Methylococcus capsulatus: one gene and its partner. The protein of the gene in region 1 interacts with the protein of each later gene in a pairwise test. Links are inferred from orthologs where the notes say so. Each region holds a gene or a part of one and is shown in the gene's direction. Other genes may lie near its edges. The genes, in order: N4J17_RS11245 and N4J17_RS11760.

The links.
Region 2: the proteins of N4J17_RS11245 (region 1) and N4J17_RS11760 interact in binary tests that used the Escherichia coli proteins (3 or more experiments, as listed by UniProt). The link is inferred for Methylococcus capsulatus from one-to-one orthologs.

Annotation. Positions count from the first base shown.
Region 1 is NZ_CP104311.1:2,255,625-2,270,870, reverse strand. The notes cover bases 7,982-10,802. They hold N4J17_RS11245 (sulfate/molybdate ABC transporter ATP-binding protein), read left to right. Parts: upstream 7,982-8,779; coding sequence 8,780-9,826; downstream 9,827-10,802. Other genes in these bases: N4J17_RS11235 (tyrosine-protein phosphatase), read right to left, coding at 10,563-10,802; N4J17_RS11240 (hypothetical protein), read right to left, coding at 9,860-10,549; cysW (sulfate ABC transporter permease subunit CysW), read left to right, coding at 7,982-8,761. Outside these bases: N4J17_RS11290 (sodium/proton-translocating pyrophosphatase), read right to left, coding at 1-274; N4J17_RS11285 (c-type cytochrome), read left to right, coding at 637-2,004; N4J17_RS11280 (hypothetical protein), read left to right, coding at 2,018-3,223; N4J17_RS11275 (c-type cytochrome), read left to right, coding at 3,232-3,876; N4J17_RS11270 (FAD/NAD(P)-binding protein), read right to left, coding at 4,280-5,722; N4J17_RS11265 (aminotransferase class V-fold PLP-dependent enzyme), read right to left, coding at 5,844-6,338; N4J17_RS11260 (pyridoxal-phosphate dependent enzyme), read right to left, coding at 6,403-6,741; sulfate ABC transporter permease subunit CysT, read left to right, coding at 7,011-7,847; more of cysW, read left to right, coding at 7,874-7,981; more of N4J17_RS11235, read right to left, coding at 10,803-11,288; N4J17_RS11230 (GumC family protein), read right to left, coding at 11,671-14,106; N4J17_RS11225 (polysaccharide biosynthesis/export family protein), read right to left, coding at 14,150-14,686; N4J17_RS11220 (outer membrane beta-barrel protein), read right to left, coding at 14,859-15,246. UniProt on the Escherichia coli protein: Part of the ABC transporter complex CysAWTP involved in sulfate/thiosulfate import. Responsible for energy coupling to the transport system.
Region 2 is NZ_CP104311.1:2,375,504-2,390,886, forward strand. What follows is about bases 8,080-11,037. They hold N4J17_RS11760 (glutamate-5-semialdehyde dehydrogenase), read left to right. Parts: upstream 8,080-8,891; coding sequence 8,892-10,184; downstream 10,185-11,037. Other genes in these bases: N4J17_RS11750 (non-ribosomal peptide synthetase), read right to left, coding at 8,080-8,262; N4J17_RS11755 (hypothetical protein), read left to right, coding at 8,494-8,895; nadD (nicotinate-nucleotide adenylyltransferase), read left to right, coding at 10,198-10,830; N4J17_RS11770 (group II truncated hemoglobin), read left to right, coding at 10,844-11,037. Also shown: 3-oxoacyl-ACP reductase FabG, read left to right, coding at 1-586; N4J17_RS11735 (cation:proton antiporter), read left to right, coding at 596-1,876; N4J17_RS16610 (DUF2442 domain-containing protein), read right to left, coding at 1,919-2,167; N4J17_RS11740 (esterase family protein), read right to left, coding at 2,605-3,333; N4J17_RS11745 (acetylxylan esterase), read right to left, coding at 3,330-4,283; more of N4J17_RS11750, read right to left, coding at 4,300-8,079; more of N4J17_RS11770, read left to right, coding at 11,038-11,239; N4J17_RS11775 (ATPase), read left to right, coding at 11,248-12,087; homoserine O-succinyltransferase MetA, read left to right, coding at 12,101-13,168; N4J17_RS11785 (bile acid:sodium symporter family protein), read right to left, coding at 13,125-14,129; N4J17_RS11790 (L,D-transpeptidase), read left to right, coding at 14,191-14,697; N4J17_RS11795 (InlB B-repeat-containing protein), read right to left, coding at 14,834-15,383. UniProt on the Escherichia coli protein: Catalyzes the NADPH-dependent reduction of L-glutamate 5-phosphate into L-glutamate 5-semialdehyde and phosphate. The product spontaneously undergoes cyclization to form 1-pyrroline-5-carboxylate.

The DNA of each region.
Region 1 (15,246 bases):
CCAGCGCCGAAGCGACGATGCCGGCGATGAAGCCGTTGGCGGTCCAGACACCGAGCCTCGTCAAAGCCAGCGCGAGCAGACTCCCGAACACCGCCACGGCGAGGTATTGCCGCTTGAGGAACACCTCCGTGCCTTCCTGAATCGCCCTCGCCACCGCCTGAACCTCCGCCGACCCGGCACTTCTTCGCAAGGCTCCTCCGGCGTTCAGCAACGCGCAGGCGACCCCCGCCGCCCCGCTGCCCAAAGCAAACACCACGATATTGCTCACAGTCATCCCATACGCTCCTGTCGGTTGGTTGATATCTGAATTCGCCGCCGCGAATGCGGCGCCTGATTCCATCGCCATAAGCTCGGTATTAAATCCGGCCCAATCATCCGGAACCGGGCTATATCAGGCGGCAGAGTATGGCAGATATCCACTATGGGAGGATGCGACAAATTGCCATGCGGCATTTTGTCATATTCACCTCACACACCGATCGTGTCAGCATCCGGGGCCTCGATATAATAGAGGGATAAGATATGTGGTTATTCGAGTCAGCCTCCAATAATCCATGGGAGTTTCCACCCAGGGCAGCCTGGGAGGTTTCCGTGAGACGACGCGCCAGCAACACCTCAGGGAGATGAATCACTGCCATGGATAACTCGAATGAAATACTCGGCCTTTATCCCACCTGGTACCAGCCGGCACTGGGCAGCGGTTGGGTATTGGGTATCATCGCCGTCATCCACGTGCTGGCCTCCCATACCTCGGTCGGCGCGGCCCTGGTGTCGACCTGGCTCGCCACCGTCGCGGTCCGGCGCAACCGCCCGGAACTGCTCGAATACGTCAGGCGGTACGGCGTCTTCCTGCTGGTGTTTTCCTACGTGCTCGGCTCCATCACCGGTCCTGGCATCTGGTTTTCGGCCACGGTCGCCAGCCCCCGGGGGCTTTCGGCCCTGATCCACAGCTACGTATGGTGGTGGGCGACCGAATGGGTGTTCTTCTTCATCGAGGTGGTCGGCATCTACCTGCTGGTCTATCTGGCTGGGAAGGTGGACGGGAGGAGCTATTTGAAAATCGCTTGGATTTTCGGACTCGCCTCCTGGGCCACGATGCTGATCATCGTCGGCATTCTCTCGTTTATGATGTGGCCGGGGCAGGAGCGCTGGTTCACCGAAGGTGGCACGCTCAACGGCTTTTTCGGCCTCTATACCTTCGCCCAGATACTGAGCCGCACCTGCTTCATGCTGATGGCGGCCGCCCTGGCCGGCGGGCTGATCGCTGCCTATCTGCGGGACGGCGCTTTCCGGCTGGAGATGACCCGGAAGCTGGCCTGGGTGGGTATCCTCGGGGCGGTGCTGGGGGCGGTGTTTTTCCAATGGGGCCTCACGACCCTGCCGGAGAGCGCCCAGCTCCTGATGAAAACCCGCCTGCCGGGATCGTTCGTCCCCGCGATGTGGGCGATCCTGACGGCGATCGTCATTTATTTCTTCGCGCTGCTGCTGCGTCCCGGCACGCTCAATGCCCCCCTCGCCGCCGGCATGATGGTGGGCTTATTGATATTCGGCATCTGGCCGGAGGAGCGGGCGCGCGAATCCATGCGCAAACCCTACGTCGCCGGCCAGTTCGTCTACTCGAACCAGATCATCGCCCGCGACGTGCCGGCACTGGGCGTCAAATCCGAACTGCCGGCGCTCGAAGCCCGCGGCATGCTGGCGCTGCACCCGTTCATGCCCGAACACCTGCGCCAGATCGGCGAAGGAAACGAACTGGAAGCCGGCCATGCGCTGGCCATCGTGTACTGCTCGAACTGCCACGGCCTGGGCACCACCGGCACCCGCCCCTTTGGCGAGATGTTCGCCGGCAACCGAGACGCCGCGGATATCGAACGGTTCATCAAAGGCGCCCTGGTCACCGGCAACATGGTGAATATGCCGCGCATCCCTTTGCACGACGACGAGGCGCATGCCCTGGCGCAGTTCATCGCCAGCCTGCCCCTGTGGCACTCCATCACCCGCTGAACGGAAACCCCTCATGGACATCGACACACTTTACGCATTGCGCAGCAGCTCAGGACTGCCGAGCCATCCTGCCATTTTCCTGGTTCTCCTGGTGCTCACATGGGCGCTGCATATGATCGCCGTCCACGTCATGCTGGGCAGCACCGCCCTGGCCCTGACCGGCGCCTTTTCATCGAACGCCAACTGGCGCCGGCTCGCGGGCCCGATGCTCGACACCGCCAAGGTCGCGGTCTCGATCGCCATCGTGATCGGCGTGGCGCCGCTGCTGTTCGTCCAAGTCATCTACGATCCGTTCTGGTACGTCTCCAACGTGCTGTCGGCGCGCTGGGCCATCGCTTTCATCGTGGTGCTGCTGGTAGCCTACTGGGCGATGTACCACCATTACTTCGTGGGCAAGGAAGGCGGATCGGCCACCAGCCGCTGGTCGCTGGCCGTATCGCTCGCGCTGCTGCTCGCGGCGGGCTTCATCATGCATGCCCTCACCTCCCAGGCGCTGCGGCCGGAGCTATGGATGGCCTGGTATGCGCCGGAAGGGCACCTCGAAACCGCCGGTTCCGGCATCCACGAATTCAACCTCGGGCGGTACCTTTTCTTCATCGTATTGGCGGCCCCGGTCACCGGCGCCTGGCTGCTGGGCTGCCGGCGCTACCTCGACCGCCGGGAACCGAATGACGCGCCGTACCTGGATTGGCTGGCCGGCCTCGGCAACAAGCTCATGACGGTGGGCGGCTTCGCCGCCCTCATCTGCTATGCGGCATGGATGGCAACACTGCCGGGCAGCGCGGCCGGCTTTCCGGTCTCGCTGTGGTCCATCGGCGCCAATGCAGCCATCCTGCTGCTGATCCTGACCCCCGCCTTGTTCAGATCGGCTTCCGGCGGCTATGGACCTTTCGCCACCGCCACCGGCGCCATCCTGCTGATCGCGACCGCCCGCGAGGCGCTACGCCACCGCATCCTGTTCGGCACGCACGGCTACGAACTCTCCACTTACGCGGTCAACCTCGACTGGTACAGCAACGCGCTGTTCTGCCTGACCTTCGCCGGCGTGGGCGGCTTCGCCATCGCCTATTCCGTGGCGATAGCCTGGGAAGCCGGCAAAACCCCTGCCGTCTACACGGCGTCCCCCCGGGTGGACCGCCTCGGCGGATTCGCGCTCGCGGCGCTCGTCGTCTGGATCGCCCAGTACTTCTTCTTCGGCTTTCTGGTCATGACCCGATAGGAACCCGTATGCGCCAAACTTTCTCCTGCCTGTTTTTGGGGTTCGGCCTGGCCGCCGGAGCAACGGCTGCCCTGGCGGAAGCCTTGCCGCTGCCCGAATGGCAGCGCGAACTCGCAGCCAAACCCCAAGGCGATGCCGCACGGGGAAGCACCCTTTACGCCGGGCGCGGCTGCGCCGGCTGCCACGGTCCGGATGGCTTGGCGGACAACCGGCAATGGCCCGTGCTGACCGGGCAGCGTCCGCTGTACCTCTACAAAATGCTGCTGGATTACCAGGCCGACCGGATGGCGGGACCGGACGCTGCCATCATGGCCTCCGTGGTCCGGGCACTGAGCCGTCAGGAGATGGCGGACCTGGCCGAATGGCTGGGCGCGCTTCCGCGGCCGGCAGCGGCCGAGGCGCCGGAACCCGCGATTCTCCGCGGCGACAGGAAGCGGCTCATCCCGCCCTGCTCGGCCTGCCACGGCGCCCACGGCCAGGGCTGGGATCTGCAGCCCGCGCTGCGGGGTCAAAACCGGGACTACCTCGCCAAGACTTTGCAACGCTTCAAGACGGGCGAGAGAAACAACGACGTCAACGCGGGCATGAGCCAGTTCGCCGCCAAGCTCACGGATGAGGAAATCCGGGCGCTGGCCGACCATTATGGGCGCTGAACCCGAGACTCGACGGCTTTATGGCTGGCTCCGCCCGGAAAAAGGCCGCAACTCCAGTCCCGGGTTGGGCACCTCGAAAAACCACGGCTTCAGAAAATCCGCCGTCTAAAAATCATCGACTTACCGTAGTTAGGTTAGCGAGATGCAGGGTTTTTAGAGGTGCCCGTTTTTTACTCACGAACGCCTTCTCGGCATTTTCAGGCGATTCCCGGAAAAGTCGTAAAGAGCTTGGCCGGGATATATTCGACTCAAAATGCTCGCTTGCATTTCAATTTGAAACCGCCTCGCCAGACCAACTGCATCCAAGCCGAAGACCGCGATTGATCGATCGGGCGGGGCAGCCGGATCACGGCCGAATCCTCTCCGCCGACCAGCGGAAATTTCGATCCTGCCGCTCAAAAAATCATTCCATCACTGACTGGCTCGACTCTTCGCTGCACTCCGAATGATCGCTCTTAAGCAACTCCGCTGCCAGCCTGGCGGCCTGACCGCGTATCTCCGGCACCGCCGTGGTTTCCCACAAACGCCCTTTCTGCGGCGGCCCGAGGGTGAACAAGAACGCGGACGCGACGCCATCCGCATCGATCAAGGCCCCGTTGTCGGCGACATCCAACCCGAGCGCCAGAGGATCCGGGCGGATCAGGCGTTGGCCCAGCAGATCCTTGACCAGGGTGCTGTCGAGTCTGCGGTAATCGCTTTCCGAACCCGAGCAGTTCACCACCGTGTCGACATTGAACACATAGCTTTGATCACTGCCTCGCGGCCGGATGGTGACTTCGACCTGACCGCCCACCTCACGAAAGCTGCGGATACGTCCCACGTGGCGGACCAGTTGCCCGGAATCCCGCATCGCGGCCAGCCGCGCGGCGATGCCAGGCGCCAGCCGGTGGCGGTGGCAGTCCCAGAAGGTGCGCAGATGGCGCAGGAATCGGCGCTGCTCGGGCAGTCCAAGACTCTTCCATAGCGTCTGGGTCACCGGCCGCAGCGCGTCGATCACGGAGCGCCAGTCGGCGCCGGTGTTGCGGATGAAAGCCCGGATGCTGTGCAGACCGTCGCGGACGGCCCCGACCTGGCCGGAGGGTTCGATGCCGAAAGCCGCCGGAGCACCCGGTTTGTGGCGCTGGGGCCACAGGCCGCGCCTGGACACCACATGGATAGCGCCGCGGTAGCCGGCCTGATTGAGCGTGATGGCCCAGTCAACCATAGTGAGGCCGCTGCCGACCAGGAGACAGGATTCGGTCGGCAGGAGCCTTTCCAATACATCGGGCCCCCACGGGTCGCCGCGATAGCGGGCGCTGCGGTAAAACGCGGCATCGGCGCCGGACGGATCGCCGGGGCGGAAATTCCCCAGCGCTAGAACCACGCGGTCGGCCCGGAGCTGCGTGCCGGAGGCCAGCCGGAGGCCGACGCCTCCCTCCTCGACCTTCAAGGAAGCAACCTCGTCGATCCGGCGCTCAAGGCCTACGCCGGGCGCCGCACCGCGCTCTGCTTCGTCCAGCACCTCGGCGATGTAATCGCCGTAGGCCCGCCGCGGCAGATAGGCAGCGGCCGTCACTTCGCTGACGCAGGCGCAGTCGAGCAATTCAGCCACCCGGGCTTGCGCCCAGCGCAGGAAGTGCTCGCGGTCGTCGGGATAAGCGCTCATGTTCCCGGCGGGCACGTTGAGGAGGTGGCAGTCCTCAGTGGTGCTGTAGGCGACGCCGCGGGCGAAGCGGCTGCGCTCCCGCTCGATCAGATGGATCGTCAGCGGCGCCTTCGCCCTGGACAACAGGTGCGCCGCCACCAGGGTGCCGCTGAAGCCGGCGCCGACAATAGCGATGGTTTGGGGCGGGGAGGCAGGATTCATGGATCGCTCGCTCAGAGTGCGAAAAAGACGCCGGCTGCGGAACAGCCGGCGTCGATCGAATGACACAAGGTTAAATATTAGCAGACTCTGATTATCTCATCACCGATCCAGGATATCCCCCTCAACGGCCCAACTCCACACTCCCCGCCTGGATGCGCCGCACGGCGGCGACCAGCGCGTCGACATCCTCGCGGGTGTTGTACAGCGCGAACGACGGCCGCACCGTGGTTTCCAGGCCGAACCGCCGCAGAATGGGCTTGGCGCAGTAATGGCCGGCGCGTACCGCGATGCCCTGGCGGTTGAGCGCCTTGCCCACATCCTCGGTGCGGAATCCCTGCAGCACGAAGGAGATCACCCCGGCCTTTTCCGCCGCCGTGCCGATGATGCGCAAGCCCGGCACGGTCGACAGCCCTTCCGTGGCATAGGCGAGTATCTCCTGCTCATGCCGCTCCAGGTTTTCCCGGCCCAAGCGTTCCACGTAATCCAGCGCCGCCCCCAAACCGACGGCGTCGGCGATGTTGCCGGTGCCGGCTTCGAAGCGATGGGGCGCCGCGTGGTAGATCGTGCGCTCGTGGGTCACGTCCTGGATCATGTTGCCGCCAGTTGTGTGCGTCAAGTTGTGCAAATTGGTGATCAGGTAATTGGTTGATCCTGTTTGCGCTGTCGGTGGCGCGCAGGGCTCAGCCCGAAGCGAGGGCGACAGCGCGCAGCCGCTTCAGGCTCATGGTTTCCGGCATCGTCAGGGTCAGCGGAATGTTGCGGGCGGCGGCGACGAAGGCCAGCGCGATCCCGGTGTTACCGCTGGTGGGCTCCACCAGTTCCTTGCCCGGCCCCAACAGGCCGCGCCGTTCCGCATCCTTCACCATCGCCGCCCCGATCCGGCATTTGACCGAATAGGCGGGATTGCGCCCCTCGATCTTCGCCAGCACCGTGGCCAGCGCGCCGTCGGTCACCCGGTTGAGGCGCACCAGGGGCGTATGGCCGACGGATTGCGAGTTATCTTCGAACCAATGTGGCATGGAAACCTCCCCAAGTTCTGCGCGCCGCCCGGATTGCGGGCAACAAAAAAGCCAGCGGCCCCCAAGGGACACGCTGGCTTCCGGTGGTCCGGTCAGCTCCGGTATGCGCGGAACACGTTAACGATCGGGTTCATGACTTGTCAAGCTGGATCGAGGCCAGTGACCTACGAAAATTATGGAATATAAATAGCTCTGTTGATTCTTTAACAATATAAAAAAGCTCGGATAAACTCCTGCCCAACCACGGCTTTCCGGAATCGAACGAACACATGAGGACCTACCAGCGACACAGCGTCCTGCCCGGCTTTCCGCTGGCGCTGGGCTTCACCCTGCTCTATCTCAGCCTGATCGTGCTGATTCCCCTGTCGGCGACCTTCCTCAAAAGCGCCACCCTGGGCTGGGGCGGATTCTTCGAAGCCGTCACCACCCCGCGCGTACTGGCGTCCTACCGGCTGACCTTCGGCGCCGCGCTCGCCGCCGCGGCGATCAACGCCGTCATGGGCCTGCTGGTGGCCTGGGTGCTGGTGCGCTACGAGTTCCCCGGACGCAAGCTGGCCGACGCCTTCGTCGACCTGCCCTTCGCCCTGCCCACCGCCGTCGCCGGCATTGCCCTCGCCACCCTTTATTCGAGCAAGGGCTGGATCGGGCAGTTCGCGGCCCAGGCCGGGTTCAAGATCGCCTTCACCCCGCTGGGCGTCACGATCGCCCTGACCTTTATCGGCCTGCCCTTCGTGGTGCGGACGGTGCAACCGATTCTGGAGGACCTGGAACAGGAACTGGAGGAGGCGGCGGCCAGCCTGGGCGCCACGCGTTGGCAGACCTTTCTCAAGGTGATCCTGCCGACCCTCTCGCCCGCCCTGATGACCGGATTCGCCCTGGCCTTCGCCCGCGGCGTCGGCGAATACGGCTCGGTGATCTTCATCGCCGGCAACATTCCGCTGGTCTCGGAAATCACCCCGCTGCTCATCATCACCAAGCTGGAGCAGTACGACTACGCCGGAGCCACCGCCCTGGCGGTATCCATGCTGCTGGTTTCGTTCACCCTGCTGCTGGCCATCAACCTGCTGCAGTGGTGGACCCAGACCCGCCGCGGCTCCCGCATCTGAACGGCACAATGACCGAATCTATTGCCATGTCCGCACAAACGCTCACCTTCGCCTCGCACATCCATCATGTCCATCACGCCGCCCGCGGCGAAGCGCCCTGGGTGCGCTGGTCGCTGACCGCCGCCGCCCTGGTCTTTCTCGCATTATTCCTGCTGATACCGCTGGCGCTGGTGTTCGTCCAGGCCTTCGCCAAGGGCTGGGAAACCTACGCGTCCGCGCTGGTCGACCCAATGGCCCTGGCCGCGACCAAGCTCACCCTGCTGGTCACCCTGATCGCAGTGCCGCTCAATACGGTGTTCGGCGTGGCCGCGGCCTGGGCCATCGCCAAATTCGAATTTCCCGGCAAGAACCTGCTGACCACCCTGATCGACCTGCCGTTTTCGGTGTCGCCTGTCGTGTCGGGCCTGATCTACGTGCTGCTGTTCGGCATGCAGGGCTGGCTGGGTCCCTGGCTGCACGAGCACGACATCAAGCTGATCTTCGCGGTACCGGGCATCGTGCTGGCCACGATCTTCGTCACCGTGCCTTTCGTCGCCCGTGAGCTGATTCCGCTGATGCAGGCCCAGGGCAACGACGAGGAGGAGGCCGCGCTGGTGCTGGGCGCCTCGGGCTGGCAGACCTTCCGCCACATCACCCTGCCCAACATCCGCTGGGGCCTCCTGTACGGCGTGATTCTATGCAACGCCCGGGCGATGGGCGAATTCGGGGCCGTGTCCGTGGTGTCCGGCCATATCCGGGGCGCCACCAACACGATCCCGCTGCACGTGGAAATCCTCTACAACGAATACAACAGCGCCGCCGCCTTCGCCGTCGCCTCGCTCCTTGCGATGCTGGCCCTGGTCACCCTGGCCTTAAAGAGCGCCCTGGAATGGCGGCTGGCCCAGCAGGTCGACGCCGCCAAAGACGAAGAATGAATCGAGACTGAACCGACCATGAGCATCGAAATCCGCAATATCAGCAAATCCTTCGGCAGCTTCCAGGCCCTCAAGGGCATTGACCTCACCATCGGTTCCGGCGAACTGGTGGCCCTGCTCGGCCCCTCCGGCTGCGGCAAGACCACACTGCTGCGCATCATCGCCGGACTGGAGGCCGCCGACAGCGGCCAGATCCTGTTCCACGGGGAAGACACGACGCACCGCCACGTCCGCGAGCGGCAGGTCGGCTTCGTTTTCCAGCACTACGCACTGTTCCGGCATATGAGCGTGTTCGAGAACATCGCCTTCGGCCTGCGGGTGCGCCCGCGCGGCCGGCGCCCGCCAGAAGCCGAAATCCGGCGGCGGGTGCATGAATTGCTGGAACTGGTCCAGCTCGACTGGCTGGCCGACCGCTATCCCGGCCAACTCTCCGGCGGCCAGCGCCAGCGCATCGCCCTCGCCCGCGCCCTGGCGGTGGAACCTAAGGTTCTGCTGTTGGACGAACCTTTCGGCGCGCTCGACGCCAAGGTCCGCCAGGATCTGCGCCGCTGGCTGCGACGGTTGCACGACGAGTTGCACATCACCTCGGTGTTCGTCACCCACGACCAAGAAGAAGCGCTGGAAGTGGCCGACCGGGTCGTGGTGCTGAACGGCGGGCAGATCGAACAGGTCGGCTCGGCGGATGAGGTCTACGACCATCCCGCCACGCCTTTCGTGTGCCAGTTCATCGGCGACGTCAACCTGTTCCACGGCCGGGTGCACGACGGCCGCGCCCACATCGGAGATACGGTGATCGACCTGCCGGGCATAGCGGAGTCGGACGCCGAACAAGCCTTGTTCTTCGCCCGTCCCCACGAAATCGAAATCGGCGGCGGCACGGGCATCGGCGCCGTCGTCCGGGACATCCGGCGGCGCGGCAACGCGGTGCGGGTGGAGCTGGAACGCAAGGACGGCCAGGGCCCCGTGGAAGCGGAACTCAGCCGCGAAGCGTTCGGACGCCACGCCATCAAGCACGGCGACGAGGTGGTGATCCAGCCCAACCGGATCAGGGTGTTTCAGCCCTGAAACGGTCCTCTATGGCCCGAACGCTCTGGCCAGCTATTCAATCACATCCGAACAGATCTGCTGGTGAAGCTCCGTCAGGCCGGCCATGGCGGCGCAGACTTCCACCAGCCGGCCGGACTCCTGCACGACCGGAAGCATGTCCTTCGGCTTCTGCTGGAAACCGCGGATCGCCGCATTCATCGCCACTTCGCGATCCTCCGGAGAGACTTCCTCCCAGATCGGAAGCACCGCGGCCACCACCGCGAGGCTGGTTTGAAAATCCCAAGGCCCCAGAGCTGTCGCGCGCCTCAGCGCAAGCCTGAATTCGTCGTCGGGGACGTCGAAAGTCGCCTTCAAACCAAGCAGACGTGCCCAGGCCATCGGCCAGGCCGGCCTCAGTGACACCCCCCGGCGGGCCTCGGCGGTCGCCTTGGCGCTCAGTCTGGCTTCCGCGTCGGGATCACCCCGGGCGAGCGTGAGCTGCCACAGGTACAACTGGCACAATTGTTCGTGGAGGACGGGATTATCGGGATCCAGGACGACCGCGCCCCGCAGCACCCGCTCGATGCGGCTCAGCTCGGCCCCGGACGGAGCCTTGTCCGGGTTCGCCGTCCACGCCTTGAACAGCCAGCCCACTTGGGCCTCATGGAGGCCGGCCTTCGCCCGTTTCAGGCAGGTCCAGCCGAGGAACAAGAACCCGGCGGCCAGCAGATAGCACACCAGGATACGCAGGACGGCGGACATGCGGATTCCTGACTTATTGGATGGGCAATCCGAGAATTTCGCTCGGGTTGTCGACGACCAGTCTCCTGGCCACTTCCGGCCCGGCCACACGCTCGACCACCTCCCGCCCCTCCTCCAGATTGGGCGGACGATGCTTGACGTTGTGCGCATCGGACGCCACCACCGTGATCCAGCCCTCCTCCAGGAACTGGAGTGCCCTTTCTTCACAGCGCTCGCCGAACTGCCCAGTCAGCGAACCGGCGGTGACCTGGAACAGGCACTCCATTTCGACATAAGGGAAGATCTTGCTGAAATCGCGAAGCACCGCCTTGTTCCGCTCGGGATGGGCGATCATGGGCAGGATATCGCGCGTCATCAACCAGCGCACCAGCACATCAGTGCCGGGCGGAATCTGCTCGTGGGGGAATTCGAGCAGCATCACCCGCTTGCCCCGGTACTCACCGAGAAAGGGGATCCGGTCCTGCGCCAGCAGGCTCATGATCTCGGCGCACACGCGGACTTCCGCCGCCATACCGACTTCAAGCGGAATCCCCTCGCGTTCCAGCTCCGTCTGGAACGCCCGGAACACGCGCTCGATACCGGCCTGGTCGTTGTCCCAGCAGCCCGGCTGGATATGCGGCGTCACCACCGACCGCCGAATACCCCGCTTCGCCGCAAGCCGGGCCAGCTCCATGGCCTGGGCCAGATTCTCCGGACCGTCATCGATGGCAGGCAACAGATGGCAATGAAGGTCGATCATGGGAATTCAAAGCTCCAAAACGGCAGTCTTGCTTAGGGTACGACCAGGTTACTAGTCGTTAAGAAAGCAATGTCATTGTTTGATCGCCCTCACCCTACCCAGGAACCTATCGGGATCGTAGGGCGGATAAGCGGCGGCGCATCCGCCAAATATCGGCTCCGCCGCTCTCCGAGTCAGCTCCGCCGCTCTCCGAGTCAGCTCCGCCGCTCTCCGAGTCAGCTCCGCCGCTCTCCGAGTCAGCAGGGAGGTGGATGCGCTACGCTTACCCACCCTACCTGTAGGTTCCGGGGAACAATCCGGCGCGCATGGCGCATATCGATCTCTCCCAGAGAGAGAGGACATGTTGTGTGACACTGCTTTCTTAACCGTTAGTACACGTTTCTCACTCGTGGGCGCCTTCCTGCTTGTAACTCCCGTAATAATAGTCGCTGTAGTAATAGCTGCTGTAACCGCGCCGGCTTTTTTCCAGGTTCAACTGGCTCAAAACCACCCCTGTCACCGGAGCACGGACCTTGCGCAGCCGGTCGATGCCCGAACGCGCCATGTGCACCGGCGTTTTTTCCGCCTGGACCACATAGATCACCGAACGGACCAGCCTGGACAACGCCAGCGCATCACTCACCGGCTGCATCGGCGGCGCGTCGAGGATGATCGCGTCGTACTCGCTCTCGAGCTCAGTCATCGCTTCCGCAAAGCGGTGCGAAGACAGCAGCTCTAACGGGTTCGGCGGCACGATGCCGGCCGGCATCAGATCGATATTACCCGCTTCGTAATGATGGATGCATTCCTCGAGCGTCGCCGTCTGGGCCACCAGGTTCGACAGCCCCGGCATCTTGGCTGACAGGCCGCAGCGCTTGGCCAGGTTGGGCCGCCTCAGGTCGGCCTCCACCACCAGCACCCTGGAATTGAGCTGAGCCAGCGCATAGGCGAGGCTCATCGAAATCGACGACTTCCCTTCGCCTGGGACAGAGGATGTCACCAGGATGCTCATGCGCGGATCGTCCAGGGCGGAGAGCATGATGCCGGTACGAATCGTGCGCACCGATTCTGCGAAGTTGCCGCGCGGGTCGTCCAGAAACACCCTGGAGATGTCATCCTTGGCCCCCTGTTTCTGCTTCTGTGTCACCAGCGGTACCAAGCCCAACAAGGGAAGCCCCAACTTCTGCTCGACCTCCTCCGAACTCCGGAAAGACTTGTCCATGAAATCGAGCAGGAAAGCGAGGCCGATTCCGGCCATCAGAGAAAGGAGAAAAGCGATGACCACGCCCAGTTTCTTGTTCGGCTTGACCGGAAACTTGGGCAGAATCGCGGCGTCCACGACGCGGGCGTTGGATGGCTGCAAGTCGCCAGCCTCGGACGTCTCCTTGAGGCGTTTGAAAAACATATCGTAAAGCTCCCGGTTGGACTGCACCTCACGCTGCAATTCGCGATACACGCTTTCTTTTCGGGCAATCCCCTGCAATTCATTCTTGATCGAATCGATCTGACTGGCCAGGGCATTTTCATTGGCATAAGCCGCAGCGATCTGCTGCTTCAGACGGGCGGCCACACTGGCAATCTGCTTCTTCAATGCCGCGCGTACCGACTCGAGATGCGTCTCCGCAGTCACCCGCTCCGGATGCTGTTCACCATAGCGGCTGGCCAACTCATTGACCCGGGTGAGCGCCTCATGTTCCTGCTGTTTGAGCTTGCGTATGGTCTCATCCCCATAGATGGCCGGCATGCTCTCGATATTCTCCGGAACCGCTCCGCCGAGATTGGCGATCTGACTGTAAAGGGTTTCAGCCTCCAACCGCGCCTTGCGCGCTTCGATGTATCTCACGTTCAAGTCACTCAATTGGCTAGCGCTCAAGGACGAAACACCAGAAGCGCCCGCATCTGCCTCTCCTCTCCATGCTCTGCCTTGGAGATCGACCAGATTCTGGCTCTCCAAATAGGCCTGCAACCGACGCTCCGACTCCGCCAACTTCTGGCGCAACCCTTCCAGACGCGCCGCGAGCCACTTCGACGCCAATTGGGTCCCTTCCGAGCGCGCGTCCAAGTTGATATCGATGTAGGCATCGCACACCGCGTTTGCGACCCGCATCGCAAGCTCCGGACTCGCGGCATCGAACGATATCTGCACCAACTGGGTGTTGCGGACCGGTATCACGGTTAAACGTTCCAGGAACTTGTCAGTCACGGCATCGAGCGGATCACCTTTCTCATCGACCGACATACTCGACACTGATGCAACGAACGGCCACCACGCCTGCCAGTCCAGCCAGGATTTCCATCCTCCAAGATCCGCGTCCTCGCTGTTTCCCTCCGGCTCAGTGGAAGCGCCTTCGCCGACCACTTGGGTCGGAATTTGCGGACCGTATGGTCCCACTGGCCCAATCTCTTCCCGCCCTTCCGCCACATCCTCCTCTTCATCGATGAATTCCGGATTCGAGCCCAGCTGCAAGGCTTCGACCACCTTCCTTGCAATAGCGCGGGATTTTAGAATCTCTGCCTGAGTGAGGTAGTATTCCTTGCTCTTCGTGTCGATCCCGTAGAGCTCTTCAACCGACACAACTTTCTGCTCTTTCGGCTCAATGATCAAAGTCGCGGTCGCCCGATAAATCGGCGTTATTGACAACAAAATCAGGAAGGTCAGCACCGATACCGAACCCGCAAGGCCCAGAATGCCCCATAAGTGGCGGCGAATGACATTCCAGTAGCGTCTCAGATCGAGTTCTTCTTCGTCTGCTTGATAACCACCTCCTTCATATGGAGGATTGACCACTTGGGGAAAGTTGCTCTGAACTATCGGCGAATAGATTGGCTTGTCATTCATGACGAAGTGAAGAAATCGGAAGCGATACGATGCCTGGCATGAATCAGAAAAAACTTTCTTTAACGGTAATGACGTCCCCAGGCCGCACCGGCGTCATCAGATTCGCATCTACCGGCGTTTGCATAGGATCATCTTCGTGGATCACTACGATGTCGCTTGATGCTCTTTCCGTAAAGCCACCTGCCAAAGCCACCGCCTTCTGTATGGTAAGACCCGGCTGAAACGGATAACCGCCCGGTGCTTTTACCTCTCCCCCGATGAAAAACTTTCTATACTCGACCACACTGACGCTAACCTTAGGATCGACTAAATAAGGCCCCTTCAGACCACGAGTGATTTCAGCCGCAAGCTCGCTGACAGTGCGCCCCAACGCATGGATTTCCCCAAGAAAGGGATAGGAAATCGTCCCAGCGTCACTCAATCTGACTTCCATGCTGAGGTTTTCCTCATTGAGGACGTAAATCTTGATCAAATCCCCCGAACCCAAACGGTAGTCAGACACCGCAGGACGTTCCTCGCCATGGCAATAGAACGGGATCACTGCAACCAACAAACAAACGAAATAAATAATCCGTTTCATCGACTTTCTTCATTCCGGCCCAGAATCAGCACATCGCGCCCGCAGATAAAAAATCCATACCCGGATACAATAACTGCGTCTGCTTGAGAGCCAAGAAAACAATACCAAAACCCAATGCAGGTATCCCTCAGCAAGAAGAGAGGTACATGATATTATTATCACCGCTGAATATCTACATATTCATCTGAAAATTCAGCTCTATCATGTTTCGGTCATAGTCGTATTGATTCCGAGTCGAGCGCCGCTGATTGTAGAAATAGTTAAGCCCCGTCGTCAGCCAGTGTTGAGGTTTGTAATAAAAACCCGCAAACACGCCATAACCCCTGTTGTTGATGTCCGAGTTTTGGTACTTATCTTCGCGGGCATTGACTTCGAGGCGGCTGCTGAAACGTTCGAGCCACACATGGTTCCAGGACAAAGCGTAATATTGGCTGTCGCTAAACGACGCCCCTAAATAAACCGATTCGTTAGCGATTCTCGACGCTGCGAGTCGAAACGTGGAATAGGTCTGGGGTGCCCAGGAAACCGCGGCTTCATAGGTCGGCAAACCAAAGGCCCCC
Region 2 (15,383 bases), 120 kb from region 1 along the record:
GATACGCCATGCCAGCGGCAGCGCCACAGCGATCGGCTTTGACGTTTGCGACGCGGCGGCGGTCGCTGAGGCCATTGGTACGATGTGTGCGGAGCGGCCCATCCAGGTACTGGTGAACAACGCCGGTATCCACGACGACGCCGTGTTTCCGGCGATGGGAACCGCCCAATGGCAACGGGTCATCGACGTTTCACTGAATGGCTTCTTCAACCTCACCCAGCCGCTGGTCATGCCGATGATCCGCGAGCGCTGGGGCCGGATCGTCAACATTTCCTCGGTGGCAGCACTCACCGGCAACCGCGGCCAAGTCAACTATTCCGCCGCCAAAGGCGCATTGCATTCGGCCACCAAGTCCCTGGCGTTGGAACTCGCCAGCCGGGGCGTGACCGTCAACGCCGTGGCGCCGGGCATCATCGAAACCGGCATGGCGGAAGGCGTGTTCGACCGGGTGGCTATTGAACGCCTGGTGCCCATGAAGCGGGCCGGCCGGCCGGAAGAAGTGGCCGATCTGGTGGCGTTCCTGGCCTCCGACCGCGCCGCATATATCACCGGGCAGATCATCTCCATCAACGGCGGCATCATCTGAAGGGCATCCATGAGCACGTCCCCCGCGACCACCGTGTCGGTCCACGCGGCCGAAACCCTGCTGTTCTTCACCTTGCTGCAACTCGCCGTCATCGTGCTGATCGGGCGGCTCGGCGGCGCCCTGGCCATTCGCGCCGGCCAATCTCCGGTGGTCGGCGAGATTCTCGGCGGCGTCGTCTTGGGGCCTTCCCTGTTCGGATTGCTCTGGCCCGACATCTTCACATTCGTGTTCCGCTCCGCCCCGCCCGAACCGCTCACCATCCTCTCGCAGCTCGGCCTGATCCTGCTGATGTTCCAGATCGGACTCGAATTCGATTTTTCTCATCTGAAAGAAAGGCGCAACCGCCGCGCGGTCCGCAACGTGGCCCTCGCCGGCCTGCTGTTGCCGTTCGCGCTAGGCTTCGGCTTCGGCTATCAGACCGCGCCGCTGCTGTCGCCCGAGGCCGACCGCATCGCTTCGGCGCTGTTCGTCGCCACGGCTTTTTCGATCACGGCCCTGCCCATCCTGGGGCGGATCATGATCGAATTCGGTATGACCGACCACAAACTTGGCGTCATCGCCATCAGCGTGGCGGCGATCAACGACGTGGTAGGCTGGCTGCTGCTGGCCGTGGTCACCGCGCTGACCGTTGCCGCATACTCCCATGCCGAATTCGCGCTCAAAGTAGGGCTGGTCGCCGCCTTCGTCGGGCTGAGCTGGTTCGTGGCGCGGCCGGTGATGAAGTGGCTGGTGCGGCGGCTGCATAAAGCCGGAGCCGGGCTGACGGGCAACCAGCTTGGTGTGCTGCTGGCCGGGATATTCCTCGCCGGCATATGCACCTACAAACTAGGGATCTTCGCGATCTTCGGCGGCTTCATGATGGGCGTGCTGCTGCATGACGAAGCGGAACTACGCGCAGCTTGGAAGGACAGGGTAGGGCACTTCGTCACAGTGTTCTTCCTTCCCATCTTCTTCACCTACACGGGTTTGCGCACCGAGATCGGCGGTTTGGACACCCTGCAGCTATGGGGCTGGTGCGCTCTCGTCATCCTGCTGGCCACCATGGGCAAGTTCGGCGGTGCTTACCTCGCCGCGCGCCTGTCAGGACTCGATCGCCACGAATCGGCCATTCTGGGCATCATGATGAATACCCGCGCCCTCATGGAACTGATCGTGCTCAACGTTGGCTACGACCTCGGCGTGATCTCCCGCAACGTCTTCACCATGCTGGTGCTGATGGCGATCGTCAGCACGGTTCTGACCACCCCCTGTTTGAGGGCTTGGTTGCCGAAGACCGCACCTGAGGCGTGAACCCAGGGGAGCGAGGATGAGAGCGTCCCACGGCGTGATGAATCAGGGTATCGGTTGCCCATGTCTCCATAATTCATATTCACTAATATCAATATTTCCGTTCCACACGACGGCATACCCTCCCTCATCCACCCGGACCGATCTAAACAAAGCGAGATTCGTCAAAGGTGAAAACATTTCCTTACTTGGCAATGGCGTGACGTCGTACTTTCGCTTTTGTTGATTATCAAACCCGACAAACAAGGCATGACTCTCTACCGCCTTTACTGACTTTACTCTTGGGTACTTCATTGTCTATTATAGTGGTGGCAGTTTATGTAACTCCTGCTTATCCCACATTTCCTTCAGTTCATTCTGGTACATGGATGCCTTATTCAATAACAAGGTTATTCGCTCGGCTTGGTAAATCACCTTCGATCATTTCAAGGGTTTCGAGGTCGAACAGGCCTACATAATTCACCGTACACGGCGTGGAAATGCGGTGGGGGCGCCGAAGAACAGCTTAATGATTATCCCGTAGCATCTTGCTATCTCAGGCATATGCTTTCCGGTGTCTAATGCCATAACAATTTATTGAATCGTTTTCGTATAGTTTGCGGTCACCATTACCACGCCGCCTGCCGTTCGACAAGCTGCCTCGGGTTGCTCAGGCTGTCCTCCTGTCTATCATCCCTTCACATGAAAACAGGCCGACCGAACATCAAGCGGGAAAGCGCGTGATCTTCGTCTCAGATGTACAGCGGCGCCATCTTCCGCCAGGCATGCCCCTGGTGCGCACGCCCGTCCCAGGTATGGAGGGCGTGGGAAATGCCCTTGGACCACAGAATCCGGCTCAGTTCGCGGTTGTTGTCGAGAAAAGGATCGTCGCCGCCCACTACGAGCACGATGTCCATGCGCCGCAGCGCTTCGAGCCGCCAGTGGCATTCCAGGTTGGGGAGAAAATGCGAGGGGGTGTGGTAGTAAATGGTGTCGTCGTAATAACCGTCGAACAGGTCGCGGAAGTGTTCCACGCCGTGGGTAAGGTCGTAGCGGCCGGAGAAGGCAGCCACCTTGCGGAACAGGTGGGGGTGGCGGAAGGCGATATTGACGGCGTGGAACGCGCCCAGGCTGCAGCCGTGCGCGATGGTGCAGGGATGCGGGTTTTTGGCGGCCATCAAAGGGAACACTTCATTGAGGACATATTCCTCGAACTGGACGTGGCGCCGGATGCGCTCGGCCGGGTGGCGCCAGAAGCAATAGAAGGATTCGTGGTCGATGCTGTCCAGGCAGAACAGTTGCAGGTGGCCGGCCTCGATCTTGGGCCGCAGGCTGTCCACCAGCCGGAGGTCTTCATACTCGTGGAAGCGGCCGTCACGGGTCGGGAAGACCAGGACTTTGGCGCCGGCATGGCCGAACACCAGCAGTTCCATGTCTCGGCCCAGGCGTTCGGTGTACCAGCAGTGATATTCCCGATTCATAGCAATTCGAAAAAAGCTGCGATGGCGGCGGACAGCGATCGGTCCTGTTCCGGTTTCCGGGGATAGTCGAAATGCCCGGCCTCCAGTACGAACAGCTCCTTCGGGCCGGCGAGCGCGTTGTAGACGGCGAACTGGCCGGGCGGCGCGACGGCCGGATCGAACAGAGCGGCGGCGACGTGCACCGGGATTCCGATGAAACGTGCGGCGATGGCGGCATCGTAATAGGCCAAGGTTGCCATGACGTTACCGTGTAAGGCCTGATAGCGCCGGACCGATTCTCCGCTGCCGACGGTCGGTAGGGTCAGCCGCAGCCGTTGATGGCCGAAGGTCGGCACGTTGAAATGGGCCCTGCGGATGCGCGGTTCCCAGGGCAGGCTCAGGGCGCCGATGCCGCCGCCGAAACTGATGCCGAGGTAGCCGATGTGGCCTTCGGTCTCGGGAAACAGATCGAGCAGGGAGCTGACGGCCAGCCAGAGGTCTTCCACGCAGCCGCCGAGGACATAGCGGTCGCGATCCTCGATCTCGCACAGCACATGCCGGTCCGGCGTTTCCGGAATCTCGGGGCAGCGACTGCGGGAGAGGCCGCGGAAGCAAGGAAACAGGATGGCGGCGTCCGCGAACGGCAGGTCGAGATCGGGCCCGGCGCGGCCGCCATAGCCGTGGCCGACCACGAAGCCGCGGCGGATTTCCCCTTGTGCCGGAACCAGCGCCCACCCGCCGATGGTGATCGCGCCGGTCGAGCGGTAGCAGAGGTCGAATACCTGGAAACGCGGATGGTTCCAGCCGCAGCGGCGGAGTTCCGGCCGGGGCGCTAGGTTTCTCGCATCGTCATACCGTGCCGACCAAAAGGCGGCGAAGTCTTCCGGCGGGTCGGGCGCTTCCACCCGGAGCAACTGGTCGAGGGAAAACCCGTAGGTCGGGTCGAACGGATAAGCATGGCTGAACGGCATGGTTTCCGGCACGGGGTCAGGGATTGCTGCTCCTCCGGGAGCGCGCGCGGCGTCGCAGTTCGTTGGCCAGCGTGCCAACGTGCGGTTCGCCGAGCAGGGTGTAATGGTCGCCAGGCACCTCCACCACGTCGATCGCTTCCGCCAGTCCGTTCCAGCCGAGCAACGGATCGTTCAAAGCGGTGGCGGCCTGCTGGCGGGCACGGAACAGCGTCAGGGTGCCGGGATAGAAGCCGGGCACGTAACGGTAGGCGGCCCGGACGTTTGCAGCTTTCATTTCCTGAAGCTGCCGGATGTCGGCCTGGCCGCGCGCCAGGCGGGCGTGAACGCACTGTTTCGCCCATTGCATTTTGTCGCGCAGGAACCGCAGCTTGTCCGCGGCGCCGAGTTTCAGGAAATGGCTGGTGAGGCGGAGCAGTTTGGTGGCGAAATGGGGGGCGTCCGCCGCGCGGTTCCAGTTGTCGAAGTTCGCCACCAGCGCGACCTCGTCGCCCAGGGCATGGAACTGGCGGGCCATTTCGAACGCAATGATGCCCCCCATGGAGTGGCCGCCGATCCAATACGGTCCCTGTGCCTGGACGGTTTTGATTTCAGAGACGTAGAGCCGGGCCAGGCTTTCGATGTCGGCGCCGACCATGGCATCGTCGCAGTCCTCCATGCCGGGCGACTGGATGCCGTAGACATTGAAATCGGCTTTCAAACGTTCGGCGAGGGCGTGGTACCAGTGTACGTTCCCGCCCACCCCATGGACGAGGAAAAGGGCGGGTCCCGCGGCGGCCTCCAGGCTCAAGGGAACGATGTGGCTGCTCTGAGCCCCGTCCCGGCTCCTGCCTTCGACCAGCGCCGCCAGCTGTTCGACCGTGGCGGCCTTCGCCAGGGCGGCGAACGAAAGCCGTTGGCCGCAGACGAGTTCGATTCGAGTGAGAAGCTGGAAGGCGCGCAGAGAATCACCGCCCATGGCGAAGAAATTGTCCCGGATGCCGATCGAACGCGCCGGAAAGATTTCCTCGAAGATCGCGGCGAGTTTCCGCTCGGTGTCATTGCGGGGAGCGTCGGCGCTGCCGCCTGCCGGGGTGGGCACCGCCGGGTCGGGCAGGGCCTTGCGGTCCAGCTTGCCGCCCGGCGTGAGCGGAAATTCCGTCATGACCACGAAGGTTTGAGGGATTTCGTGCTCCGGCAGGGTGTCTCGCAGGAAAGCTTTCAGTCCGTTGGCGTCGAACCGGTGGCCCAGTGCCGGCACGAGGTAGGCGGCGAGGTATTTCCCGCCCGCCGTTTCGACGGCTTTCACCACAGCCTGGGCCACGCTGTCGTGACGCTCGATCGCCGCTTCGATTGCGGCCGGTTCGACGCGGAATCCGCTGATCTTGACCTGGTCGTCGTTGCGTCCCACGAAAAACAATTGGCCGTCGCTGTCGTAACGCACCAGATCACCGGTCCGGTACATCCGCGCCTCGGCGTCGCCGGCGAATGGTTCGGGGACGAAGGCCGCAGCAGTGAGTTCGGGACGCCGCAGATAGCCTTTCGCCACGCCGGCACCGCCGATGTACAGTTCGCCCGGAACGCCGATGGGCACAGGTTTCAGATGGTGATCGAGCACGTACAGGCGGACGTTGTCGATGGGGCGGCCGATCGGGGGATCGGTGAGCGGGGAGGCCGGCGGAGACGGCGGGTGGTAGACGGTCGCGGTGACCGTCGTCTCCGTCGGTCCGTAGCTGTTGAACCAGGCAACGCGGGCCGCGCCAGGCAACCGGTTCCAGGCATCCAGCATGGCGCGGGAGGCCTTTTCTCCGCCCACCACGGTCAGTCGCAGGCTGGCAGGCAGGCCACCGCCGCTTGCCGTGAGTCCGCGCACCAGTTCGTTCCAGAATGCCGTGGGAATGTCGAATACGGTGATTCTTTCGCGGTCGGCCCAGTTTAGGAATTCGTGCACCGAATGCCCACGGCTCTCGTCGCGGAACACGACCGTCCCACCGGCGTGCCAGGTCGGGTAAATCTCCTCCACGCAGATGTCGAAACTCAGGGAGGCGTACTGCAGGACCCGGTCTCCCGGCGCCAGGCCGTAGCGGCGACCTATCGCCACGCACAGGTTGACGATGCCGCGATGCGGGACCATCACGCCCTTCGGCAGGCCCGTCGAACCGGAGGTATACATCAGATAAGCGATGTCGTCCGGCCCGGCCGGGCACGGCGGCGCTTCGTCCGGGCCGGCAACGCCGGTTTCCCGGTCGGCATCCAGCCTCAGCAGGTCGATGCCGGGAAGGTGAAAGGCATCGGCCAGGGCGCTCCGGGTCAGTACGATCCGGGCGCCCGAGTCCTCGAGCATGTAGGCGATCCGCTCTGGGGGATAGGCGGGGTCCAACGGCAGGTAGGCGCCGCCCGCTTTCAGTACGCCGAGTAGGCCGACGGCGAGTTCGCAGCGACGGTCCAACAACAGGGCGACCACGACACCGGGACCGGTGCCTTTGCCCAGCAAAAACGCCGCCAGGCGATTCGACCGCCGTTCCAGCTCGCCGTAACTGAGACGTTGGTTTCCACTTTGGACTGCGATGGCGTCGGGCGTGCGGCGTGCCTGCGCGGAGAAAAGTTCGCCCAGGGTGACCTGAGGGTAATCGGCACGGGTGTCGTTCCATTCCACCGTGAGGCGCCGCAGCTCGTGGTCGGGGAGAGTGCGGAGGTCTGCGAGTCGGCCATCGGCGCAGGCCGTCAGGCTTTCGAGGATCGTCAGGAGCTGTTGCAGCATACGTTCGACCGTGTCGTCCTCGAACAGGCGGCGGTCGTATTCGATCTTCAGCAGCAGGCCGTCGGCGAGGTAGCCTGCCAGGATGAGGTGGTCGGTCTGTTCTTTCAGCTCGAAATGGCGTTTGTCCCAGTCGCCGCCGCGGGATTTCACGACGTGGTAGTTCTCGAACACCACAATGGTGGTGAACAGTGGCATGTCGGGTGACAGACCGCTCCATGCATGGATGCGGGCCGTCGGCGTGTGTTCGTGGTCGCGCACGCTCAGGTGCTGGCGCCGAAGTTCGCGGATGAATTCAGCGACGGGTCTGGCAGGGTCGATCTTCAGGCGCACGGGGGTGGTGTTGATGATGGGCCCGACGATGGCCTCGCCCCCCGGCACGGATTTCCGGCAGGAGCGCGTGGCGCCGAACACCACGTCGTCGCGTCCGCTGTGGCGTGCAATCAGCAGTCCCCAGGCGGACTGAACCAGGGTGTTGAGGGTGACGTCCTGTTTCTTCGCCAGTTGCTGGAGCGCCTCATAAAGGGCTGGAGGTGTCCAGGCTTGAACCAGTCCGGCGGTGTGGGCAGGCGGCAAGGGCCGCGGCTCGGGCAGGGCGCTCAGGACCCGGTTCGGTTCATGGAAATCGCCCAGCAGCCCGCGCCAGTAGCCTTCACTCGCCGCGAAATCGAGCGAGTCCAGCCAGCCGATGTAGTTGCGGTAAGGCGTCGGCGGCGGCAGCTCCGGTGCGTAACCATCGCGCAGCGCCTGGTAGAGACGGAACAGCTCTTCCATGACGATGAGCCGTGCCCGCCCGTCCAGCAGCGCATGGTGGTAGGTCCACACCGCCCAGTGTTCGTCCTCACCGGTTCGGATCAGGGTCAGGCGATGTAGCGGCGCCCGCGCCAGGTCGAAGCCCCGCAGCCTGTCCTCGGCGAGGAAGGCGTCGAACCGGCTTTCCTGCTCCGGGCGTGGCATCGCCCGCCAGTCGAAATCGGCCCAGGGCATCGCCACAGCGGGTTCGACCCGTTGCCGCGGCGCCTCCACGTTCCGCCAGACGAATGCCGTCCGCAGGATGTCATGCCTGGCGATGAGGCGGCTCCAAGCCTCGCGATAAGCGTCTTGGTCGAGATTTTCGCGGGTTCGCAAAACCAGTTGCTGGATGTAAGTGCCTACCCGCTGATCGAACAGGGTCGCCGACAGCATGTTTCCCTGCATCGGCGAAAGCGCGTAGCAATCCGTCACGTTCTGCTCCTTGACGTTCATTGCGTCGTATCGGGGGTCTTGTCCAGCATAGCCTCAACATGTGTAAGCAGATGGACATTTACAGGACATTCATGGGAACTGTGAACGCCGGCGCAGCGGCATTTCCGCAAAAGGGGCGGATTCGCTGTATCATTTCCGCTTTGATGCGTCTTAGACCCGAGTTGCGGGTGGGATCGGACCGATGGCGGCGTGCGGCCGAGTCGGCATTATAATTAGGAAATGGTTGATTTCATGAAGGGGAAATTTTCATTGGTGCTGGTGCTTGCGCTGCTGGCAGCGTGCGCCGGCAAGGAACAGGGCGATTTGCGCGAGGCATTGCTGGCCAAGCTCCAGGACGACAGCGATCTCAAGGACTACAAGCTCGATCCGGGCGAAATCGCGGACTGCGTAGTCAACGATCTGACGGACGATCTCCCGGGTTTCCCGGGCGACCCGCGGCGCAAGCAATACTTGACGGCCTATGCGCGGTTCTATTCGGTGAAAGGCTCGGGTGATTTCGAGAAGGTGGCCGAGGAGTACAAGGATCTATTCGGGTCGGTCAAGGCGGCCCATCAGGCGGCGCTGCGCATGACCGATTACATCATGACCTGCATGGGCCAGGCGATCGAACGTAACGGTCCGACGGAACGATGACGGCGGTAAGCGCATTGCGTCCGACCGGGCCCGAGGCCGTGGCGGAATACGTGGACGGCCTGGCGCGGCGCGCCCGGGAAGTCGGGCGGGTCCTGGGGCGGGCCGAGACGGCGGCGAAGAACCGGGCGCTGTTGGCGATAGCCCATGAGCTCGAGCAGTCGGCGGCACTGCTGATCGACGAAAACCGCAAAGACCTCGAGGCCGGCGCGGCCATGGGGCTGGAGCGGGCCCAGCTCGAGCGGCTGGGAGTCGACGCCAAACGGGTCCAGGCCATGGCCGCGGGACTTCGGGAGATCGCCGCCCTGCCCGATCCGGTGGGTGAAATCAGCGGCCTGACCTACCGGCCGTCCGGCATCCAGGTCGGACGGATGCGGGTGCCGCTGGGTGTCATCGGCATCATCTACGAATCCCGTCCCAACGTCACCGCCGATGCGGCGGGGCTGTGCCTGAAGTCCGGCAACGCCTGTATCCTGCGCGGCGGTTCCGAGGCGATCCATTCCAACAGGGCCATCGCGGCCTGCATCCGCCAGGGTCTGGAAGCCGGGGGGCTGCCGGCCGATGCGGTCCAGCTCATCGAGACCACCGACCGCGCGGCGGTCGGCGCGCTGCTGGCGGCGGACGAGTACGTCGACATCATCGTGCCGCGCGGCGGGCGTTCGCTGATCGAGCGTGTCGTGGCGGAGTCGCGGATCCCGGTCATCAAGCATCTGGATGGCATCTGCCATGTCTACATCGACGACGGCGCGGATCCGGTCAAAGCCCGCCGCATCGCGATCAATGCCAAGACCCAGCGCTACGGGGTCTGCAACGCCATGGAAACCCTGCTGGTCGCCGCCGGCATCGCGCCAGCGATCCTGCCGGAACTGGCGGCGCTGTACCGGGGCGAGGGCGTCGAACTGCGCGGCTGCCCCGAAACCTGCCGCCTCGTGCCGGACTGTGTTCCGGCCACCGATGTGGACTGGGACACGGAATACCTGGCCCCGATCCTGGCGGTCCGCGTGGTCGCCGGACTGGACGAGGCGATCGAGCACATCCACCGCCACGGCTCGGGCCACACCGATGCCATCGTCACCGAGGACTATGGTCGCGCCCGCCGCTTCCTGCGCGAGGTCGATTCGGCTTCGGTCATGGTGAATGCCTCGACGCGTTTCGCCGACGGCTTCGAGTACGGCCTGGGGGCGGAGATCGGCATCAGCACCGACAAGCTCCATGCCCGAGGACCGGTCGGGCTGGAAGGGCTCACCACCCAGAAATTCATCGTGCTGGGCGACGGCCACGTCCGGACTTGAGGCGGCACAAGGGATGATCGGCATTTATGGCGGCACTTTCGATCCGGTCCACTACGGGCATCTGCGGGCGGCGCTAGAGGTCCGGGAAGCCTTGGAACTGCGCGAACTGCGCTTTCTGCCTTGTCGCCAGCCGCCCCACCGTCCGCCGCCGGTGGCCGATGCCCAGACGCGCCTGCGCATGCTGGAGATTGCACTGGCCGATGCCGATGGCGGCGTCACCCTCGATACCCGCGAACTGGACCGCAACGGGCCGTCCTACATGGTCGACACCTTGAGTTCGATCCGCAAGGAAATCGGCGACGAACCGCTCTGTCTCATCCTCGGTCTCGATGCGTTCCTCGCGCTGCCGGCCTGGCATCGCTGGCGCCGGCTGTTTTCTCTGGCGCACATCGTGGTGCTGCAGCGCCCGGATTACGACATCGAATACGCCGAGGATTTGGAGCATTGTGTCGAGGAACGGCAGGTGGCGGACCCGGCGCAACTCGCGGCCCAGCCGGAGGGGATGATCTATTTTCTGGAAGTGACCCAGCTCGCCATCGCTTCCACTTCGATCCGCCGCATGCTGCGGGAAGGGCGCAGCGCCAAGTACCTGCTTCCGGATGCGGTGCTCGAACTGATCCACCGGGAATCGGTTTACGCCAAATGAGATCGTTTCAGCCATGCAGGAACCGCTAACCCAGACACCCTATCAGCGCCTCGGTGGTGCGGAAGTGCTGCACGAACTGGTCGAACGTTTTTACGGTTACATGGACACGCTGCCGGAGGCGGCGCCGATCCGGGCCATGCATGCCGAGGACCTGTCCGGTGCCAAGTCCAAGCTGTTCAAGTTCCTCTCCGGTTGGCTGGGGGGGCCGGATCTGTTCATGCAGGAGTTCGGCCATCCGCGTCTGCGGGCGCGGCATTTCCCATTTTCGATTGGTGTATCCGAGCGCGACCAGTGGCTCTTGTGCATGCGCAAGGCACTCGACGACATTCCGCTGGACGGCCCGTTCCGCGAAGCCTTGTACGAAGCCCTGGCGCGCACCGCTCACCACATGATCAACCGCGAAGATTGACACGCCCGATGCGTCTAACCCCTCAAGAGTTTCTGGACTGGGATTGCAAGAAGATCACCCTGCTCGGCATGTCGGGGACGGGCAAGACCACCCTGGCCAACAAGCTGCCGAAACGGACCTGGTTCCATTATTCCGGCGACTACAGGATCGGCACCCGCTATCTGGATGAGCCGATTCTGGACAACATCAAGCGCCAGGCCATGGAGGTGCCGTTCCTGCGGGATCTGCTGATGTCGGATTCGATCTATATCTGCAGCAATATCACCGTTGACAATCTGGCGCCCATCTCCTCCTTCCTGGGCAAACTCGGCGACCCGGCGAAAGGCGGCCTGCCGTTGAAGGAGTTCAAGCGGCGGCAGGCGCTGCACCGGCAGGCCGAGATCGCGGCGATGCGCGACGTACCGGAATTCATCGACAAAGTGCGCAAGATTTACGGTTACCAGCATTTCATCAACGATGCCGGCGGCAGCGTGTGCGAATTGGACGATCCGGCAACCCTGGAGGTACTGGCGGAAAACACGCTGATCCTCTACATCCGCACCAGCCCGGAATTGGAGCAGATGCTGGTCGAACGGGCCGCGCGCGATCCCAAACCGTTGTATTACCGGGAAGCTTTCCTGGATGAATATCTGCCGGTTTTCCTGAAAGAAAGGGGCTACCCTTCGGTCGAGGCCATGCCGCCGGACGAATTCGTGGCTTGGGTGTTTCCTTACCTGTTCAAATCGCGCCTGCCACGCTACCAGGCCATCGCCGACCGATACGGCTACACTGTGGACGTCGCGGACGTCGCCCGGGTGCGGGACGAGGGTGATTTCTTAAAACTCGTGGCCTCGGTCCTGGGCGGCTGAGGGAGGGATTGTCATGCCTCTGGTCGCACATACCGATCTTCCCACCTTCCAGCGTCTGCGTGAGGAGGGCCAGGACGTCCTCAGTGTCGAAAGGGCCGCCCGGCAGGACATCCGGGAAATGCACATCGGCCTTCTGAACATGATGCCAGATGCCGCCCTGGAAGCCACCGAGCGCCAGTTCTTCCGGCTGGTCGGTGGAGCCAATCCGATCGTGCAGTTCCACATGCATCCGTTTACCATCGAGGGGTTGCCGCGCGGGGAACAGGCGGCGGAGCACATCGCCCGTTATTACGAGAACTTCGACCGTATCCGCGAGGAGGGCCTCGACGGTCTGATCGTGAGCGGGGCCAACGTCACCCATCCACATCTGCAGCAGGAAGCCTTCTGGCAGCCGCTGACCGAGGTGTTCGACTGGGCGCGCAGCCATGTCACCTCGATCCTGTGCTCGTGCCTCGCCACCCACGCTCTGTTCCAGTACAGCTACGGCGTGGAGCGCACCCATCTCGGTTTCAAACGCTGGGGCGTCTATTCGCACCGGGTGGTCGAGCCGCTGCATCCGTTGGTGGCGGATATCAACACCCGTTTCGACGTGCCCCATTCGCGCTACAACGAAATTTTCCGCGAGGACATGGAGGCCGCCGGACTGCGGGTGCTAGTCGAGAGCGAAGAAGCCGGGGTGCACCTCGCGGTGAGCCCGGATCTGTTCCGCGTCGTCTACTTTCAGGCCCATCCGGAGTACGACACCGTGAGTCTGCTCAAGGAGTACAAGCGCGAAATCCTGCGCTACTTTTCCGGCGAGCGCGAGGATTACCCGCCATTCCCTGAACATTATTTCTCATTGGAAGTGGGCGCTGCGCTCAACGACTACGGCCAGGCCCTGCGCAGTGCCCGCCGGGCGGGCAGGGCACCGCCGGAATTCCCGGAGGAATTCGTGCGTCGGCACCTGGACAATACCTGGCGAGATACAGCCAAGGCGGTGTTCAACAACTGGCTCGGCAAAATCTACCAGATCACCGACCAGGACCGCCGCAAGCCCTTCATGGATCACATCGACCCGGACAATCCGCTTGGATTGGCGTAGCGGCATCGAATCCGTGCCCCATGGCCGGCAGGGGCCGGTGCGTCCGCAGCCGCCACCAGCCCGCCAGCAGGCTGCCGATGATCGAATGGAAGCTGGCGGAGATCGCCGAGGGAATGGGCGCCAGCGCCATAGCGGCGAAATTGGCCTTGGCCAGCACAGTGGCGAGTCCCGAGTTCTGCATGCCGACCTCGATGGCGATGGTGCGGACCACCGCGTCCCGGTAGCCTAGCATCCTGGCGAAGACATAGCCCAGCCCGAATCCGCCGACGTGCAGCAAGGCAACGGCGCCGAACAGCTTGAGCGCGGCGGCCTTGATGATGTCGGCGTTGGCGCCGATGATGCTGGCGCAGATGAAGGCTATGAAGATCACCGACACCAGCGGCGTCACCGGGCTGACGGCATGCACCAGCCGCGGCGCATAGCGGTTCAGCAGGAGGCCGGCAGTGACGGGCATGACGATCACCTGCAAGGTGTTCAGGAAGATGCCCCAGCCGTCCACCGGCGTATAGGCGCCCGCCAGGAACTTCACCAGCAGCGGGGTCATCACCACCGCGGTGAAGGTCGACACCATGGTCAGCAGCACGGACAGCGCCACGTCAGCACGGGCGATATAGCTTACCACGTTGGAAGCCGTGCCGCAGGGGCAGCAGGATACCAGGATGAGTCCCACCGCCAGTTCGGGCTCGAGTGTCAGCCCATGCGCAATCGACCACCCCAGGAACGGCATGATGCCGAAATGCGCCATGGTGCCGGCAAAGATGATCCGCGGCATCTTCGCCACCCGGCGGAAATCGTCGAACGTGAGCGTGATGCCCATGCCGAGCATGATGACCGACAGACCCCAGACGATCATCGGGCCAGTGAACCAGGTAAACCAGGCGGGGAAATACAGCGCCATTCCTGAGCACAGCAGCACCCAGACCGGAAACAGGTTTGCCAATGAATTGCAGATTCGAAGCATCGTCGGACGCCGTGAAAGAGAAACTGCGAAGTTTACGGGTTATCGCGACAAGGTGTAACTCATGACGATCCCGAACAACGTTACGGACTTCCTGCGCATCAGCGTGCCCCGGCAATGTCTGGAGTTGATCGAAGCCGGAAAGGTGGTGGCCCGCTACCGTGTGTCCACCGCGAAGAACGGAGTGGGCGAAAAGCGCGGCTCGGAATGCACGCCGCGCGGCTGGCACCGGATCCGCGCCAAGATCGGTGCCGGACTGCCGGCAGGGGCCATCCTGGTCGGGCGCCGGCCCACCGGCGAAATCCACACGCCGGAACTCGCCGCCCGCCATCCCGGCCGCGACTGGATCTTGAGCCGCGTCCTCTGGCTGGGTGGGCTCCAACCAGGCTTCAACCGCTACGGCGAAGTCGACACGACCTGGCGCTACATCTATATCCATGGCAGCCCGGACGACGGTGTGGACGGCACGCCCCGGTCCCATGGCTGCATCCGCCTCACTTCCGCCGACGTCATCGAATTGTTCGACCGGGTGCCCGCCGGAGCGCTGGTTTATATAGACGCGGACGCCTGAGGACCGTAGGGCGGATGCCGAAGGCGATCCGCCAACTTCCTTGCCGGCACGGATGCCGCTTCGGAATGGCGGAACCCGGAAGAGCCGGTTCCGCCCTACTCCAGACGGAAGGCGATCGGCCGACACTGTTAGCCTTCTACCGGAACGTCGCCCTCACCTGCGTACTCCGGTTCATGGTTACCGTGCATGTACCGGTTCCGCTGCAGCCACCGCCGGACCAGCCGGCGAACCTGCGGCCGGCGGCCGGCGTGGCGGTCAGCGTAACTGCGGTGCCTTGGTAGAACTGCGCGCCGCAGGTCCGGCCGCAGTTGATGCCGGCCGGACTGCTGGTGACGGTGCCGGAGCCGCTGCGGATCACGACGAGGCCGTAGCGCGGGATCGGAGTGAAGTTGGCCGTGACCGTCCTGTTGCCATCCAGGGTGATGCCGCACGGCCCGGTCCCTGAGCAGACACCGCCACTCCAGCCGGCGAAACGGTAACCGTAGGCAGGCGTCGCGGCCAGAACGACGTTCGTACCCCGAGCGAACGTGGCGCGGCACTGGCTGCCGCAGTTTATGCCGGCGGGGTCGCTGATGACGCCGCCCTCGCCGGTGCGGTTCACGTTGAGCACAACGGGTACCGCGGCAACGCTGTAACTGTGCGTGACCGCAGCCTGATTGCCGGCCTGGTCGGCCGCGGCGACGGTG